Linked DNA regions of Pyxidicoccus trucidator. Each later gene encodes a partner of the first gene's protein in a complex. Links are inferred from orthologs where the notes say so. Each region holds a gene or a part of one and is shown in the gene's direction. Other genes may lie near its edges. The genes, in order: dnaN and dinB.

What was found.
Region 2: the proteins of dnaN (region 1) and dinB are in contact, whole or in part, in a solved structure (PDB 1OK7), measured with the Escherichia coli proteins. The link is inferred for Pyxidicoccus trucidator from one-to-one orthologs.

Annotation. Positions count from the first base shown.
Region 1 is NZ_JAAIXZ010000003.1:437,738-445,225, forward strand. Bases 2,624-5,549 are described here. They hold dnaN (DNA polymerase III subunit beta), read left to right. Parts: upstream 2,624-3,496; coding sequence 3,497-4,603; downstream 4,604-5,549. Other genes in these bases: G4D85_RS11790 (peptidase), read left to right, coding at 2,624-2,702; G4D85_RS11795 (DUF6748 domain-containing protein), read right to left, coding at 2,730-3,224; G4D85_RS11805 (arylsulfatase), read right to left, coding at 4,682-5,549. Outside these bases: G4D85_RS11775 (sensor histidine kinase), read right to left, coding at 1-447; G4D85_RS11780 (RNA polymerase sigma factor), read left to right, coding at 785-1,270; G4D85_RS11785 (ActD-like protein), read left to right, coding at 1,267-2,091; more of G4D85_RS11790, read left to right, coding at 2,157-2,623; more of G4D85_RS11805, read right to left, coding at 5,550-6,259; G4D85_RS11810 (ATP-binding protein), read left to right, coding at 6,540-7,488. UniProt on the Escherichia coli protein: Confers DNA tethering and processivity to DNA polymerases and other proteins. Acts as a clamp, forming a ring around DNA (a reaction catalyzed by the clamp-loading complex) which diffuses in an ATP-independent manner freely and bidirectionally along dsDNA.
Region 2 is NZ_JAAIXZ010000011.1:387,522-394,980, forward strand. Bases 1-2,897 are described here. They hold dinB (DNA polymerase IV), read left to right. Parts: upstream 1-796; coding sequence 797-1,999; downstream 2,000-2,897. Other genes in these bases: G4D85_RS29630 (RluA family pseudouridine synthase), read left to right, coding at 1-29; G4D85_RS29635 (secondary thiamine-phosphate synthase enzyme YjbQ), read right to left, coding at 335-748; G4D85_RS29645 (protein kinase domain-containing protein), read left to right, coding at 2,130-2,897. Outside these bases: more of G4D85_RS29645, read left to right, coding at 2,898-5,441; G4D85_RS29650 (hypothetical protein), read right to left, coding at 5,470-5,955; G4D85_RS29655 (sigma 54-interacting transcriptional regulator), read right to left, coding at 6,052-7,459. UniProt on the Escherichia coli protein: Poorly processive, error-prone DNA polymerase involved in translesion repair and untargeted mutagenesis. Copies undamaged DNA at stalled replication forks, which arise in vivo from mismatched or misaligned primer ends.

The DNA of each region.
Region 1 (7,488 bases):
CTCGCGCAGCGTCGCGTTGGCCTGCTCGAGCTCGGCGCGCATGGCCCGCTCGGCATCCAGGAGGTTGGACTGCCGGCGCGCGGACGCCCGTGCGCGCAGCAGCGTGTGGAGGGTGGCCAGCAGCTCGGACGGGTCCACGGGAGCGACGAGGTAGCTGTCCGCGCCCCCCTGGAGCCCCTCCACCCGGTCCGTGGTGGAGGTGAAGGCCGAGGAGAGCTGGATGACGGGGATGGCGGCCGTCACCGCGTCCTGCTTCAGCCGCTGGCAGACCTCGAAGCCGAGCATGTCCGGCAGCCTCACGTCGAGCAGGACGGCGTCCGGCAGCTCGCGGGCACGGCGGAGCGCCTCTTCGCCGCTCGGCGCCTCCACCGTGGCGAAGCCCGCCTGCTTCAGCGTGACGCAGAGCAGGTAGCGGCTCGCCTCGTGGTCGTCGACCACGAGAATCACGGGCGCGGGACGGGTGGACGGGCGTGTGCCTTCGGAGACCATCTCAGGGAAGGATTACCCGCTCTCTTTCGGGTTTCTTCCGCGTCCCACCGGTGATGTCGGGTACTGGTGCGAGCAAGCGCCCGGTGCCCGGTGACGCACACGTCACGGCGGGGCTGAGGAGGCAAGACACGCACCGGGCGTGAAGGAGGCCGGGCGGGCGGCGGGTGGGAAAAGCGGGCCCGGCGGGTGGCCGGGGAGGGCAAAACGGGGTACGGACGCGGCGGTGAAGGGGCGCGGTGACAGTTTTCCGGGGCCCCGGTGTTCCCTTTCGCGAAACGAGGGAGGCGCGACTCCGGTGTCAATCGATGTGGAGGCCTACTACCGCCGCTACGGCCCCCAGGTGCTCCGGCGCTGCCGCTTCCTCCTGCGTGACGAGGAGAAGGCCGTGGACGCCATGCACGACGTCTTCGTGCAGCTCTTGCGCTACCGGGGGGCGCTGAAGGACAGCGCACCTTCCAGCCTGCTGCACCGCATCGCCACCACCGTGTGCCTCAACAAGCTGCGCGGGGCGAAGCGGCGGCCGGAGGACCGGGAGGACGAGCTGGTGCTGCAGATTGCCTCCGCGGAGGACCCCGAGTCGCGCACCGCGGCGCGAGGCGTGCTGGACCGGCTCTTCGGCCGGGTGCCCGCCTCCAGCCAGGACATCGCCGTGCTGCACCTGGTGGATGGAATGACGCTGGAGGAGACGGCCCGCGAGGTGGGCATGTCCGTGTCCGGTGTGCGCAAGCGCCTGCGCGCGCTGTCCGCCGTGCTGCAAGAGCTCGAGCTGGAGGCCGCATGAACTCCCCCCAACGCACGCCCGACTGGCTGCTGGAGCGAATCGCCCTGGGCGAGCTGTCCCCCGAGGAGCTGGCCGCCGCGCGCGCCCGGCTGGCCCGGGAGCCCGACGGACCGGCGCGCCTGGCCGCGCTGGAGGCCGACTCGCGCGCCACGCTGGAGCGGCTGCCACCCCGACAGGTGGTGCGTGAAATCGAGGCTCGCGCCTCCTCGGCGGCGGCCTCCGCGTCCCGGAAGGAGGCCCGCCCCCCTTCGCGGCGCCTGGCACCGGCGTGGGGCCTCCTGGTGCCGGCGCTCGCCACCGTGGCCCTCTTCGTCCTGGCACGCCCGGACGACCTGGCGGACTCAGGACCGGACCGGCTGACGACGTCCGGCGACTCCTTCGAGACGACGCGCATCAAGGGGCTGGCGCCCCAGCTCGTCGTCCACCGCCAGGCCGCCGCGGGCTCCGAGCGCCTCACCGACGGGGCTCCCGCCGCCGCGGGTGACGTGGTGCAGCTGGCGTACGTGGCCGCGGGCCGCACCCACGGCGTCATCCTCTCCGTGGACGGGCGTGGCTCCGTCACCCTGCATGCGCCGGACGTGGGAAGTCACTCGGTGGCACTCGCGCCGTCAGGCACCCACATGCTGCCCCGCGCGTACGAGCTGGATGACGCGCCGCGCTTCGAGCGCTTCTTCTTCGTCACCGCCGAGGCCCCCTTCGACGTGGAGCCGGTGCTGGCGGCGGCCCGGGCGCTGGCGGAGGGCTCGGACGCCCGCTCGGGTGAATTGTCTTTGCCCGAGGGCTTGACGCAGGTGTCCTTCACGCTGGAAAAGCAGAGGTGATGAAATCCTTTGCGCTCCTCGCATCGTGGCTGTGGGCAGGGGCGGCGGTCGCCGGGGAGCTTCCGGTGGCTTCCCGCCTGATGCCGGTAGCGGGTGGGCCCCGCCTCGCGCAGGCGGCGGGCGGGCCCGACACGGCGGCGACGTCGCGGGCGCTGCGCAAGGGCAAGGTGCACGTCGAGCTGTGGGCCAGCGACATCCAGGTCACCAACCTGGCCGTGAAGTTCGGCGGCGGGCCGTTCTACCTGACGCTGCTGTCGGGCTTCGAGCCGGGGCGGGACGCGCGCTTCAGCTTCGGCGCGGGGCTGGGCGGGCACCTGACGCTGGGCCACCGGCTGTGGGTGGACGGGGACGTGACGGGCGGCGCCGTCCAGCCGGTGCAGAAGCCGCTGGAGGGTGACGGCGGCAACGTGCTGGGGCAGGCGCGGCTGATGCTCGGCTTCCAGGTGCTGCCGCGCCTGGCCGTGTTCGCCGGGCCCACCTACAACCTGTGGTTCGTGTGGGGACAGCCGGACTTCGACTCCATCACCCGGATTTCGGTGAGCGAGAGCCAGCCGGAGCCGGACCGGCGCATCCAGCACTGGCCCGGACTCCAGGTGGGGCTGCACATCTGAGGAGCCGGGCCGTGTGGCCCCGCGCCTTCAGTCGGCGAGCTTGCCGACCTTGAGGACGGTGGCGGCGCCCGCGGGGCCGGCGTTCTGCTTCGTCTCCAGGGTGGCCTCCACCTTGAGGCCCTCGCCCATTTCCGTCTGCTGCGTCAGGGACTGGGTGCGCTCGTCGGAGCCGCCCGTCACGGCGGACAGGTCCAGCTCGTGAATCATCATGGGCTCGGAGCCCGGCTTGTCCGCGCGGGTGGCGTTGAAATAGGGGCAGGGGGTGGTCATGCAGCGCACGCCGCTGTTCTTGACGATGTACACGGCGCTCTCACCCGGCCGCGCCTCGGCGGCGGGGGTGGGGGCCGCGGCGGCGGTGCCGGGCTCGTTGCCCGGAGGCGCGGAGTCGGAGGGCGCGGCGGCCGTCTCCGTGGACGGGGTGCCGGGCTCGCTCGCCGGGGTGCCCGGGGTGGAGGAGGGCTTGCTACAGCCGGCGGCGAAGCCAAGGGCGAGGGCGGCGAGCAGCAGCGGGCGGACGTTCATGGGGGCTCCAGAAAGGGAAGGGGGCTCAGTGTCCTCTGGTTGTGTAACCGGGGCCAGCCCGCAGCGGAGACGTGGGATGGTGACTCGCGGTCAGCTGCACGTGAGGACCTGAACCCCTGGACAGGGACTCTCCGTGTGGATTCACTGCGCGACCGGGCCTGGACAGTGAGGCTTCAGAGGGCGTTTCCGTTCATTGACGAGCCCTCGGGCAGGGGCTACATCCGGCCTCATTGATCGGCCCCTTGGGCCGTGACCTGTAAGGACACCTTCCGATGGAATTCCGCATCGCCGCCGACGAGCTGAAGAGAGCCCTCCACCGCGCTCAGGGCATCGTGGAGCGCAAGACGACGATGCCCATCCTCGCGAACGTGCTCGTCAACGCGAACAAGGGCGGCATCACCGTCACGGCGTTCGACCTGGACATCGGCATCGTCTCCGAGCACCCCGCCGAGGTCATCAAGACGGGCGCCGTCACCCTCAGCGCCAAGTACGTCTTCGACATCGTCCAGAACCTCCCGGACGCCCAGGTCACCCTCAAGAAGCTGGCCAACAACTACGTCGACATCTCCAGTGGCTCGGCCCACTTCAAGATTGTCGGCATGGCCGCCGAGGAGTACCCCAAGCTGCCCAAGGAGGAGAGCGCCCCCATGGTGCAGGTGGGCGGCAACACCCTCCTGGAGATGATCAAGAAGACGCAGTTCGCCATCTCCAGCGACGAGACGCGCTACATCCTCAACGGCGTCTTCTTCGAGCCCCAGGCCGACGGCAAGGTCCGCATGGTCGCCACCGACGGCCACCGCCTGTCGCTCATCGAGCGCGAGGTGCCGGGCGACTTCAAGCTCAAGAGCGGCGTCATCATCCCCCGCAAGGGCCTGATGGAGCTCAAGCGCCTGCTCGACGAGGCCCCCGACGCTGAGTGCCACCTGGGCTTCGCGGAGAACTCGGCCCTGTTCAAGAAGCCGGGCCTGTCCATGGTGATGCGCCTCATCGACGGGCAGTTCCCCGAGTACCAGCGCGTCATCCCCAAGCAGGGTGAGAAGGTCGTCCTCGTGCCCAAGGTGCGCTTCCTGGAGGGCCTCAAGCGCATCGCCCTGCTGTCGGCGGACAAGAGCAACGCCGTGCGCATCGGCCTGGAGGACAACAAGCTCGTCATCACCGCGAGCAACCCGGACCTGGGCGAGGCGAAGGACGTGCTGGAGCTGGCCTACCGCGGCACGGACATCACCATCGGCTTCAACGCGCGCTACCTCATGGACGTGCTCGCCGTCACCGAGACGGACGAGGTCTCCTTCGAGCTGGGCGACGAGCACAGCCCGGGCGTCCTCCACGCCCCCGGCGACCGCAGCTTCACCGCCGTCGTCATGCCCATGCGCGTCTGAGCCTTGACGCCGGCACGGCGGCGGGGGCTGTCGCGCCCTCCACCGCCGTCCGGGGTCTTCATCTCCGCGAGGGAGGGCTCAGTGGACCGCGGGCTGCTCCTCGCCCGTCGCCTCCGAGACTTCCGCGTCCGCGGGCGCCACGCCCAGCCGCTGCTGTTTCTCGCGTGCCTTCTCCAGCGCCTGGCCGATGCTGAAGCTCGCCGGTTTCTGCCGTGGCGGGAACTGCTCGAAGGTCTTCAGGAACTGACCGACGAGGGCCTGGGCCGGAACGAGGATGAACATCCGGTCGGCGATCCACTTGTCGTAGTACATCGACGCGTCCTTGTCGGCCCGCTCGAAGGGGTCGCTCCGGAGGTTGAAGAGCTTCGGAACACGGAGCTCCTTGAATGGATCCCTCCAGACCCCCACGCCATGGCTGGTCTGCTCGAGGAAGTTGACCTTCCACTGGTTGAAGCGCAGGGCCATCAGGTCGCCGTCGTCGCTCCAGTAGAAGAAGGCCCGGCGCGGGTTCTCCTCCACCTCACCCTTGAGGAACGGCAGCAGGTTGTAGCCGTCGATGTGGACCTGGAACTTCTTCTTCCCGGCCGTGTGGCCCCGCTTGAGCTTCTCGACGATGTCAGGCTCACCGGCGGCCGCGAGCAGCGTGGGCAGCATGTCGGTGTGCGAGATGATTTCATTCGAGATTGTCCCCGCCTCGATGACGCCCGGCCAGCGGATGACACACGGCACGCGCCAGCCACCCTCCCAGTTGGTGTCCTTCTCGCCGCGGAAGGGCGTGCTGCCGCCGTCGGGCCAGCTCATCACCTCGGCGCCATTGTCAGTGGAGTACATGACGATGGTGTTGTCGGTGATGCCCAGCTCGTCGAGCTTGTCGAGCAGCCGGCCAACGTGCCCGTCGTGTTCGACCATGCCATCCGGGTAAAGCCCGAGGCCCGTCACCCCCTGCGACTCCTTCTTCAGGTGCGTGAAGACGTGCATGCGAGTCGAGTTGAACCAGCAGAAGAAGGGCTTGCCCTCGGAGTTGCAGCGCTCCATGAAGTCGAAGGTCGCGGACAGGAACTCCTCGTCCACCGTCTCCATCCGCTTGCGCGTGAGCGGGCCGGTGTCCTCGATTTTCTGCGTGCCGTCGGGGTTGGCCCGGCAACGCAGCACCCCGCGTGGCCCGAAGCGCTTCCGGAACCGGGGGTCCTTGGGGTAGTCCTCGGACTCGGGCTCCTCCTCGGCGTTCAGGTGGTAGAGGTTGCCGAAGAACTCGTCGAAGCCGTGGACGGTCGGCAGGAAGTCGTCGCGGTCTCCGAGGTGATTCTTTCCGAACTGGCCGGTGGTGTAGCCCAGGGGCTTCAGCAGGTCGGCGATGGTCGGGTCCTCCGGCTGGAGGCCGATGTCGGCGCCGGGCAGGCCCACCTTGGTGAGTCCCGTGCGGATGGGCGACTGCCCGGTGATGAAGGCGGCGCGCCCCGCCGTGCAGCTCTGCTGCCCGTACCAGTCGGTGAATCGCGCTCCCTGGGCGGCGATGCGGTCGATGTTGGGGGTGCGATAGCCCATGGCCCCCTGGTGGTAGCAGCTCGGGTTGAACCAGCCGATGTCGTCTCCCCAGATGATGAGGATGTTCGGCTTCTTGTCCGTCGCCTTCTTCCCTGTGTTCTTCACGGTCATTCCACTCCCCCAACGCCCGGTAACTGCGTTGCACGAAAACGTGAAGGCAGGGCGTCACAGCGGCAACGGACCCGCGGGCGTGCTCCGTCCTGGGAGCGTGGGCGCGCCCGGCCGCCAGGGCTCGTTGCGCCCGGGGCCTCGTCTGGAAGGGCAGGGCCGCGCTCACCAGGCGCCGAAGCGGGACGGGGCGGCGCCAGCAGGCTCCCGCATCGTTCACTGGTGCGGGTGCCCCGGGACAGGGGGGACTGCCGGCCGCCGGCCACCTCCATATAGTGGAGGCGTGGCCACCCACCCGGACAACCTGCGGGCTCGGCTGGAGGACCGTGCCGACCTCCTGGAGGCCACGCGCCTTCGCTACCGGGCCCTGCGGAGCATGCTGGACGCCTTCTTCTGGAAGGACCGCGTGCGCGCCCAGTTCGAGCTGCTGCGCGAGGTGGCCCAGGCCCAGCCGGAGGTGGATGCCGCGCTCGCCGCGCTGAAGCGCCGCGCCGCCGCCGAGGGGTGGCCCCGCGACGCCGCGCCCATGAAGCTGATGGCCGAGGTGGAGCGTCTGCGCGAGGCCCTGGCGCACCTGGCCTCCAGGCGGCTGCCCGAGGAGGAGCGCCCGGCGACGCTGGGCGAGGCGCTGCTGAAGCTGGAAGAGGTGGTGCTGGAGGCGGGGCCGCTGCTGGGCCGGCGCACCTGGGCACGGGCCGTGGAGCTGCTGCCCCGGAACCTGCCGGAGCTGCGCGCCGCGTGCGCCGCCGCCGAGGTGTTCGAGCGCGTCTTCAAGCGCCCCGCGCCCGAAGGTGTGCTGCCCTTCAGCGCGGACGAGGCGGATGAGCTGCGCCGCGCCCTTCCGCTGGCGGAGTCCGCGCTGGCCGCGCTGTGGGAGCGGCTGGAGCACTTCGACACCAGTGGCCGGGTGAAGGAGTTCCTGGAGCGGCGGGCGCCCCGGGTGCCGCTGCAGGTGCCTCGCAGCGGGCCGGAGCTGCTGCTGCACGCGGCCTTCTGGACGGGCGTGGCGCGGGCGCGGCTGCACGCGCTGCTGGAGGCGCGGCTGGCCCCGGTGGTGGCTCGCGACATGGAGGTGCCGGAGCTGCTCGTCTGGCTGGCGGCGCGCGAGGGTGCCACTCCGGTGCGCGCGCTCGAGGCGAGGCTGGAGTCCTGCGCGGCCTTTGGCGAAGGACGCGCCGCCCTGTTCGAGCTGGCCGCGGAGCTGGCGGCGCTGTCGCGCGAGCGCCCTCACG
Region 2 (7,459 bases), on another replicon or contig:
CGCTGCCCCCGGGCGAGCAGCAGGGCTGAGCCGGCACACCGGCCTCGCGGCGGCACCGGGCTCCCTCCGGGCTGATTCGACACGTCGGCCTCGCGGTGGCCCCGGGCTCCCTCCGGGCTGGTTCGACCTGGCGGCCTCGCGGCGGCACCGGGCTCCGGTGGAATGAACGTTCCTTCCGACAGCGGGGGTCCCGCCCGGGGCCGCGCGGCGGACCCGGGTTCCGGCGGAATGAACGTTCCTTCCGGCAGAGGGTGTCCCGCCCGGGGCCCTGCCCTCCCCGCCCCGCCTTACCTGCCACGTCCTCTTCGCGGACACGCCCCTTCAGGGTGTAGCCCTACGCGCCCATCACCTTCACGATGACGCGCTTTCGGCGCTGTCCGTCGAACTCGGCGTAGAACACCTGCTGCCACGGCCCCAGGTCCAGCTTCCCCGCGGTGACGGGGATGATGACCTGGTGGTGCACGAGCATCGACTTCAGGTGGGCGTCGCCGTTGTCCTCGCCGGTGCGGTGGTGGCGGTAGTCGGGACCGGAGGGCGCGAGCTCCTGGAGCCACTCCCAGATGTCCTCATGGAGGCCGGGCTCGTCGTCGTTGACGAACACGCCCGCGGTGATGTGCATGGCGGAGACGAGCACCATTCCCTCCTGGATACCGCTCTTGCGGAGCAGCGCTGACACCGTGTCGGTGAGGCGCACCAGCTCGCGCCGCGCCTTCGTCTCGAACCACAGGTACTCGGTCAGGGTCTTCATTTCGGCGTCCATGGAGCGTCAGAGGGGACCGTTACAGTGACTCACACGATGCGAGCCATCATCCACGTGGATATGGACGCCTTCTATGCGTCCGTGGAGCAGCGGGACAACCCGACCCTGCGGGGCAAGCCGATCATCGTCGGCGGCCATGCACAGCGGGGCGTCGTCGTCGCCGCCTCCTACGAGGTCCGCCCCTTCGGCGTGCGCAGCGCCATGCCCATGGCCCGTGCCCTCAAGGCCGCGCCACACGCCATCGTGGTGAAGCCGCGCTTCTCCGCGTACGCCGAGGCCAGCGAGCACGTCTTCGCCATCTTCGAGCGCTACACGCCGCTCATCGAGCCGCTGTCCCTGGACGAGGCCTTCCTCGACGTGACGGCCTCGGTGGGTCTGTTCGGCTCGCCCGCGGACATCGCCCGGCGCATCCGCAAGGAGATTGCCGACGAGCTGTCGCTGCCGGCCTCGGCGGGCATCGCCACGGTGAAGTTCGTGGCGAAGATTGCCTCGGACCTGGCCAAGCCCAACGGCCAGCGTGAGGTGCGACCGGAGGAGACGGTGGCCTTCCTCGCGGCGCTGCCGGTGTCGCGCCTGTGGGGCGTGGGGCCGAAGACGGAAGAGGCACTCAAGGTCGCCGGGCTGCGGACGATTGGCGACGTGGCGGCGCGCGAGCCGGACTGGCTGGAGGAGCGACTCGGCTCCAGCGGACGGCACCTGTGGGAATTGTCCCAGGGCATCGACGTGCGCGAGGTGGTGCCGGACCGGGCCGCCAAGAGCGTGGGCGCGGAGGACACCTTCGAGGAGGACCTCACCGGGGTGGACGCGCTGAAGCCCCACGTGCACTCTCAGGCGCTGCGCGTGGGCCGGCGGCTGCGGCGAGCGGGAGTGAAGGGCCGCGTGGTGCAGCTCAAGCTGAAGTTCGCGGACTTCACGCTCATCACCCGGCGCACCACGCTGCGCGAGGCCACGGACGACGGACAGACGCTCTACCGCACGGCGCTGGAGCTGATGGAGCGCTCACATGAGGGCAAGCCCATCCGCCTCACCGGAGTGAGCGTGCAGTTGGACGAGGTGCCTCCGCAGCTGGGCCTCTTCCCGGCGGCGCCGCCGCGCGCCGCGAAGCTGAACGCGGCGCTCGACAAGATTGCCGAGCGCTTTGGCAGCAAGGCGATAACCACGGCGGACATCGCCGGGAGCGAAGCGCCGGCCGACGACGAGCACCGCTCCGAGCGCCCGGTGGACAAGCCGAAGCGCTGAATCCCCCTCCACCGCAGCGCCCTCGGACTGGCCGTGACGTGACAGGAGGACTCGCGCGCTCGTCCGGTCGCCTCGCCCGGCTCGAAGACAGGTAGATTGAGGCCGTGGTGTGTCCACGGGAGTGCGAGCCATGAGCGGGGCCGTCGGGGACGGAGCAGCGGGTGCTCCCACCCTGGAGGGCCTCCCCGCACCCCGGCCTCCTTCTCCTGAGGCTCCTGTCTTCCCCGTGCCCGGCTGGGAGCGCTACCAGGGGGTGCGCTTCCTCGGCCAGGGCGGCATGGGCCAGGTCTTCCTCGCCTATGACCCGCGGCTGCGCCGCCATGCCGCCCTCAAGTTCGTCCGCGATGGAGACCCCGGGCTCACCCGGCGCGTGCTCTCCGAAGCCCGTGCCCAGGCCCGTGTCGAGCACGAGCGCGTCTGCCAGGTGTACGAGGTGGGCGAAGTCCAGGGACACGCCTTCATCGCCATGCAGTACGTGGATGGACTCCCGCTGAACCAGCTCGCGGGCCAGCTCACCGTGGAGCAGATGGCCCTGCTGCTCCGGGATGCCGCAGAGGGAGTCCACGCCGCCCACCGGGCCGGACTCATCCACCGCGACCTCAAGCCCGGCAACATCCTCGTCGAGCGCAGCGAGGATGGCCGCCTCAAGCCCTATGTCATGGACTTCGGGCTGGCCCGCGACTGGAAGGAGCAGGGCCTCACCGCCACCGGCGCCGTGCTCGGCACCCCGCACTACATGGCCCCCGAGCAGGCCCGAGGCGAGGTGTCCCGGCTGGACCGGCGCGCCGACGTCTACAGCCTGGGCGCCACGCTCTACACCCTCCTGACGGGCCAGCCGCCCATTCCGGGTGACAACGGGCTGGAGGTGCTCAGCAACATCTCCACCCTCGAGCCCCGCCCGCCGCGCGCGCTCGACCCGGCCCTGCCGGTGGACCTGGAGGCCATCGTCCTCAAGTGCCTGGAGAAGGAGCGCGATGCCCGCTACGACTCGGCGCGCGCCCTGGCCGAGGACCTGGACCGCTTCCTCGGCGGCGAGCCCGTGCGGGCGCGCCCCACCGGCCCGGGCTACCGGCTGCGCAAGAGGCTCCGCAAGCACCGCATCGTGGTGGGCGTGGCCGCCCTGGCCCTGCTCGCCGTGACGCTCGCCGCCGTCCAGGTCGCCCTCACCCGCCAGGAGGCTCGCCTGCGCGAGCACCTCTCACGCAGGTTCACCGAGCGCGTCGAGCGGCTCGAGGCCCTGGCCCGCTACTCCGGCCTCTCCCAGCTCCACGACACCCGTGCCGACCGCGAGGCCCTGCGCGGACACATGCGCGCGCTGGAGGCCGAGATTCACGAGGCCGGCGCGCGGGCCCTGGGCCCCGGCCACTACGCGCTGGGGCGCGGCGCGCTGGCGCTCGGCGACGAGCCCCTGGCCCGCGAGCACCTGGAGGCCGCCTGGAGCCATGGCTTCCGCGAGCCCCGCGTCGCCTGGTCCCTGGCCCTCGTCATGGGGCACCTGTACCAGGAGCAACTCCTGGAGGCCGAGCGCCTGCGCGCTCCGGAGCAGCGCGAGTCGCGCAAGCAGGACATCCAGCGCCAGTACCGCGCGCCCGCCCTGGAGTGGCTGCGCCAGAGCCACGGCGCCGACGTGCCCTCCCCCGAGTACGTGGCGGCGCTGCTGGCCTTCTACGAAGACCGGCTGGACGAGGCCCTCACCCGGCTCGACGCGATGAAGGACCGCCTCCCCTGGTTCCACGAGGCCCCCCTGCTCCGCGGCGACATCCTCCAGGCCCGCGCCACCCGGCGGTGGAACCAGGGCGACCGCGAGGGCGCGCTGGCCGACTTCGAGGCCGGCCGCCGCGCCTATACCGCCGCCGCCGCCACCGGCGAGAGCGTGCCCGAGGTCCACAGGTCCCTGGCGAGGCTCGAGTACACGGTGATGGTGATGGAGCTCTACAGCCAGGGGGACGTCCTGCCCCCCTTCACCCGAGGACTGGAGGCCGTCGCCCGCGCGCTCCAGGCGGACCCGGACTTCGGACTCGCCCGCGTCCTGGAAGCGCGCTTCCACAACCGGCTGGCGGAGTACCGCCTGAGCCGGGGCGGTGACGTGGAGGAGCCCCTCGAGAAGGCCCTCTCGGCCGCGCGCGCCGCCATGCACCTGACGCCCGAGCCGCCCAGGGCGCGGATGGAGCAGGTCCACAGCCTGTGGCGCCGGGCCCGCTCCCTCCAGGCCCGGGGCCTGGACCCCCATGCGCCGCTCCGCCAGGCCGTGGAGCTGCTGGAGTCCATCCCCGCGACGGACCAGGACTACGAGTTCCACGCCACCTGCGGCCTCGTCTTCAAAATCCAGGCGGACTACGAGGACGAGCAGGGAGAGGACTCGCGCATTGCTCGCGGAGAGGCCATCGCGTCCTACCGCGAGGCCATCCGGCTCGACGAGCGGCTGCCGGACGCGTGGATCAACCTGGGCATCGCCTACCTCACCCGCGCCACGCAGTCGCGCGCCACGGCGCCCCTGGAGGACCTGGAGCAGGCCCGGGCCGCGCTCGACACCTCGCGCAAGCTCAACCCGCGCAACTACGTGCCCTACTTCCTGGGGGGCACGCTGCACCTGGAGCTCGCCCGGCGGCGACGGAGCCAGGGAGAGGAGGCCCGGCCCGACCTGACCACCGCCCTGGAGTTCTTCGACGGTGGCCTCGCCATCAACGCCCGGATTGCGCAGCTCCACAACGGCCGGAGCGCGGTCCTCCTCGAGCAGGCGCGGGAGGCGTGGGACCACGGCGACGCTCCCTTCCCCCTGCTCGAGCAGGCGGTGCGGGCCGCGCGGCTGGCCATCGAGGTCGCCCCCCAGCAGGGCTTTGGCCACCACAACGTCGGCGAGGCCCTCGCCGAGCGCGCCACCTTCCGCGCGCGCTCCGGGGAAGACCCACGCCCCGACCTCCAGGCGGCCGAAGCGGCCTACCAGGAGGCCAGCGCGTTGCTCCCGGGCGGCGCGCACTACCCGGCCAGCCTGGCCCGCGTCCACGCCCGGCGGGCGGCCTTCGAGCTGGAGCATGCGGGGGAGCCGCGCAGGAGCCTCGACCGGGCCGAGGCGGCCCTGCGCCAGGCCTTCGAGCGCGGCGCCCGGGAACCCCTGGCCTGGCTCGCCCAGGGCGAGGTGCAGGGCCTGCGGGCTCGCTGGCTCGCGCGCCAGCGGCGGGCACGCCCCGAGGACTTCGAGGAGGCCGCGCGCGCCTTCGAGAAGGCGCTCGAGCTGGAGCCCCGGCGCCTGGACTACCGCGTCGCCTTCGGCCACTTCTGCCGCGAGTGGGCCGCCTGGCGGAGGACGTCAGGGCTGGAGCCGCGCCCCGCCCTGGAGCGCGGCCTCGCCCTGGCGGACGAGGTGCTGGCCGCGCGCCCCCGCTGGGCGGACGCGCTGCGGCTTCGCGCGAGCCTGCGTGAAGAAGCCGGGCCCTCGCGCTGAACCTCCGGCGCAGCGCGACGCCGACGCTTCAGGGGCCAGGGTCCGTTGCCACCTCCAGCGTCCCGGTCCTGGAGTCCTGGGGCAGCTCGGGACACCCATCGGCGACAGTGATTGTGTAGACGCCTGGCCTCTTGAGGACCAGGTTGTCCTCCCCGTGGACAGGCAACAACAGGCCGCGATCCGGCCCATGTCCCGTCACCTTGACGAGGGTCTTGTCCTTGCAGTGGTTGATGAACCGGACCGTGCCCCCCAGATTGAGACACCGGTCCGGCAGGAAGGCGATTCCCTCCCCGCGGAAGTCGACCACCACCACGTCGTGGTACCTCTCGCACTTGAGAGGCCACGGGTCCGGCGGCAGCGGCTCCTGCGCGGCCTCTGACGGCTCGCCCATCACGAGCCCGGCGAGCGGCAGCCCCAGCATCAGTCCCGGCAACACGAAGCGGGCCAGGGCCTGCCACGCACCGCGCCGCGCCCCTCCGGGCCCACGACTCCGCACCACGTCTCTCTGATTCATCGCGCTGCCTCCCAGGTCAGTCTTAATGATGAATACCGGATATACCGGCAATTCAACCTCCGGGTTGCAAGTGCAATTCCGCCTCCCTTTCGCCCGCTAGGCGAGGCCGAGCTCCTTCACGCGACGCCCCAGCGCCCGCTTCGATACCTGGAGGCGCCGGGTCATCGCGTCGAGGTCCCCCTGGCACTCGTGGAAGCAGCGGGTGATTTCCTCCGGGCTCAGCTCGCTGGCGGTCCGCAGGTTCGGGCTCTTGTCTATCAAGTCGTAGATGGAGGACCGGTGGATGCGGAGCCGGTCGGCGGCGGCCTGGAAGTCCCAGTCGTTCTCCTGGAGGGCGGCCAGCAGCTCCGCCTCGGAAATCTCGGAGGGCTTGCGGCGAGGCACGGCCGGGGCCTCGACCGGAGGCGGGGCGTTGGCGGGGCGTCCCGGGCGAGACGCCTTCGCCAGGGCCAGCTCCTGCTCGAGCTGGGCGTCGAGCCGCAGGCACGGCCGGCCCCGGTTGCCGATGACGAGCTGCCGCACCATGTTGCGCAGCTCGCGGATGTTGCCTGACCACCGGTGGCCCACCAGGCGCGCGGCCAGCGCCGGCGGGAGCCAGGGCTCGGCGAGGGGCTCCTCGGGCTTGAGGCGCCAGGCCTCCCCCAGCGCCTCCAGCTCCGCGCGGGCGAAGTGGTGGAACAGCAGCCCGATGTCCTCCCGCCGCTCCCGCAGCGGCGGCACGCGGATGGAGTAGCCGGCCAGCCGGTGCAGCAGCGGCTCCTTGAAGCGCCCCTCCTGTATCTGCCGCTCCAGGTGCGCATCCGTCGCGGCGACGAGCCGCACGTCGACGGTGACGGGCGTGCGCTCGCCCACGGGGTAGAGCTGCCCCGTCTCCAGCACCCGCAGCAGCATCACCTGCACCTCGGGGGGCGCCTCGCCCACCTCGTCCAGGAACAGCGTCCCCTCATGGGCGGCCTGGAAGAAGCCGGGCTGGTCTCTCACCGCACCGGTGAAGGCGCCCTTGCGCGCGCCGAACAGCTCCGCGGCCGCCAGCTCGCGGGGAATGGCGCCCAGATTGACACTGACGAAGGGCTTGTCCCTGCGCGTGCTGTGCCGGTGGATGGCCTGGGCAATCAGCTCCTTGCCGGAGCCCGTCTCGCCTCGGATGAGCACCGGCACGTCGAGGTCCGCCACCTGGGTGATGTGCTGGCGCACGCGCTGGAGCCCCGCGCTGCTGCCCACCATGCCCAGCCCGTCCTCCGCCTCGCTCGCCGCGGGGTCGGCCAGGTGCAGCACCAGCAGCACGCGCCCGGCCAGCTCCAGCGGCACGCCCGCGGCCACCTCACCGGCCGACAGCTCCCAGGGCTCGCGCAGCACCTCGCCGCCGACGGCCACGCGGCAACCCTCGCTCGGCTCCAGCCGGATGCCGCCCTCCTGCGCGCCCGGCGCGAAGACGAGCGGCTTGCGGCTCAGGAAGGGGTCCGCCAGGTGCAGGCCGAGCGCCCCCCCGGGCCGCAGGAAGTCC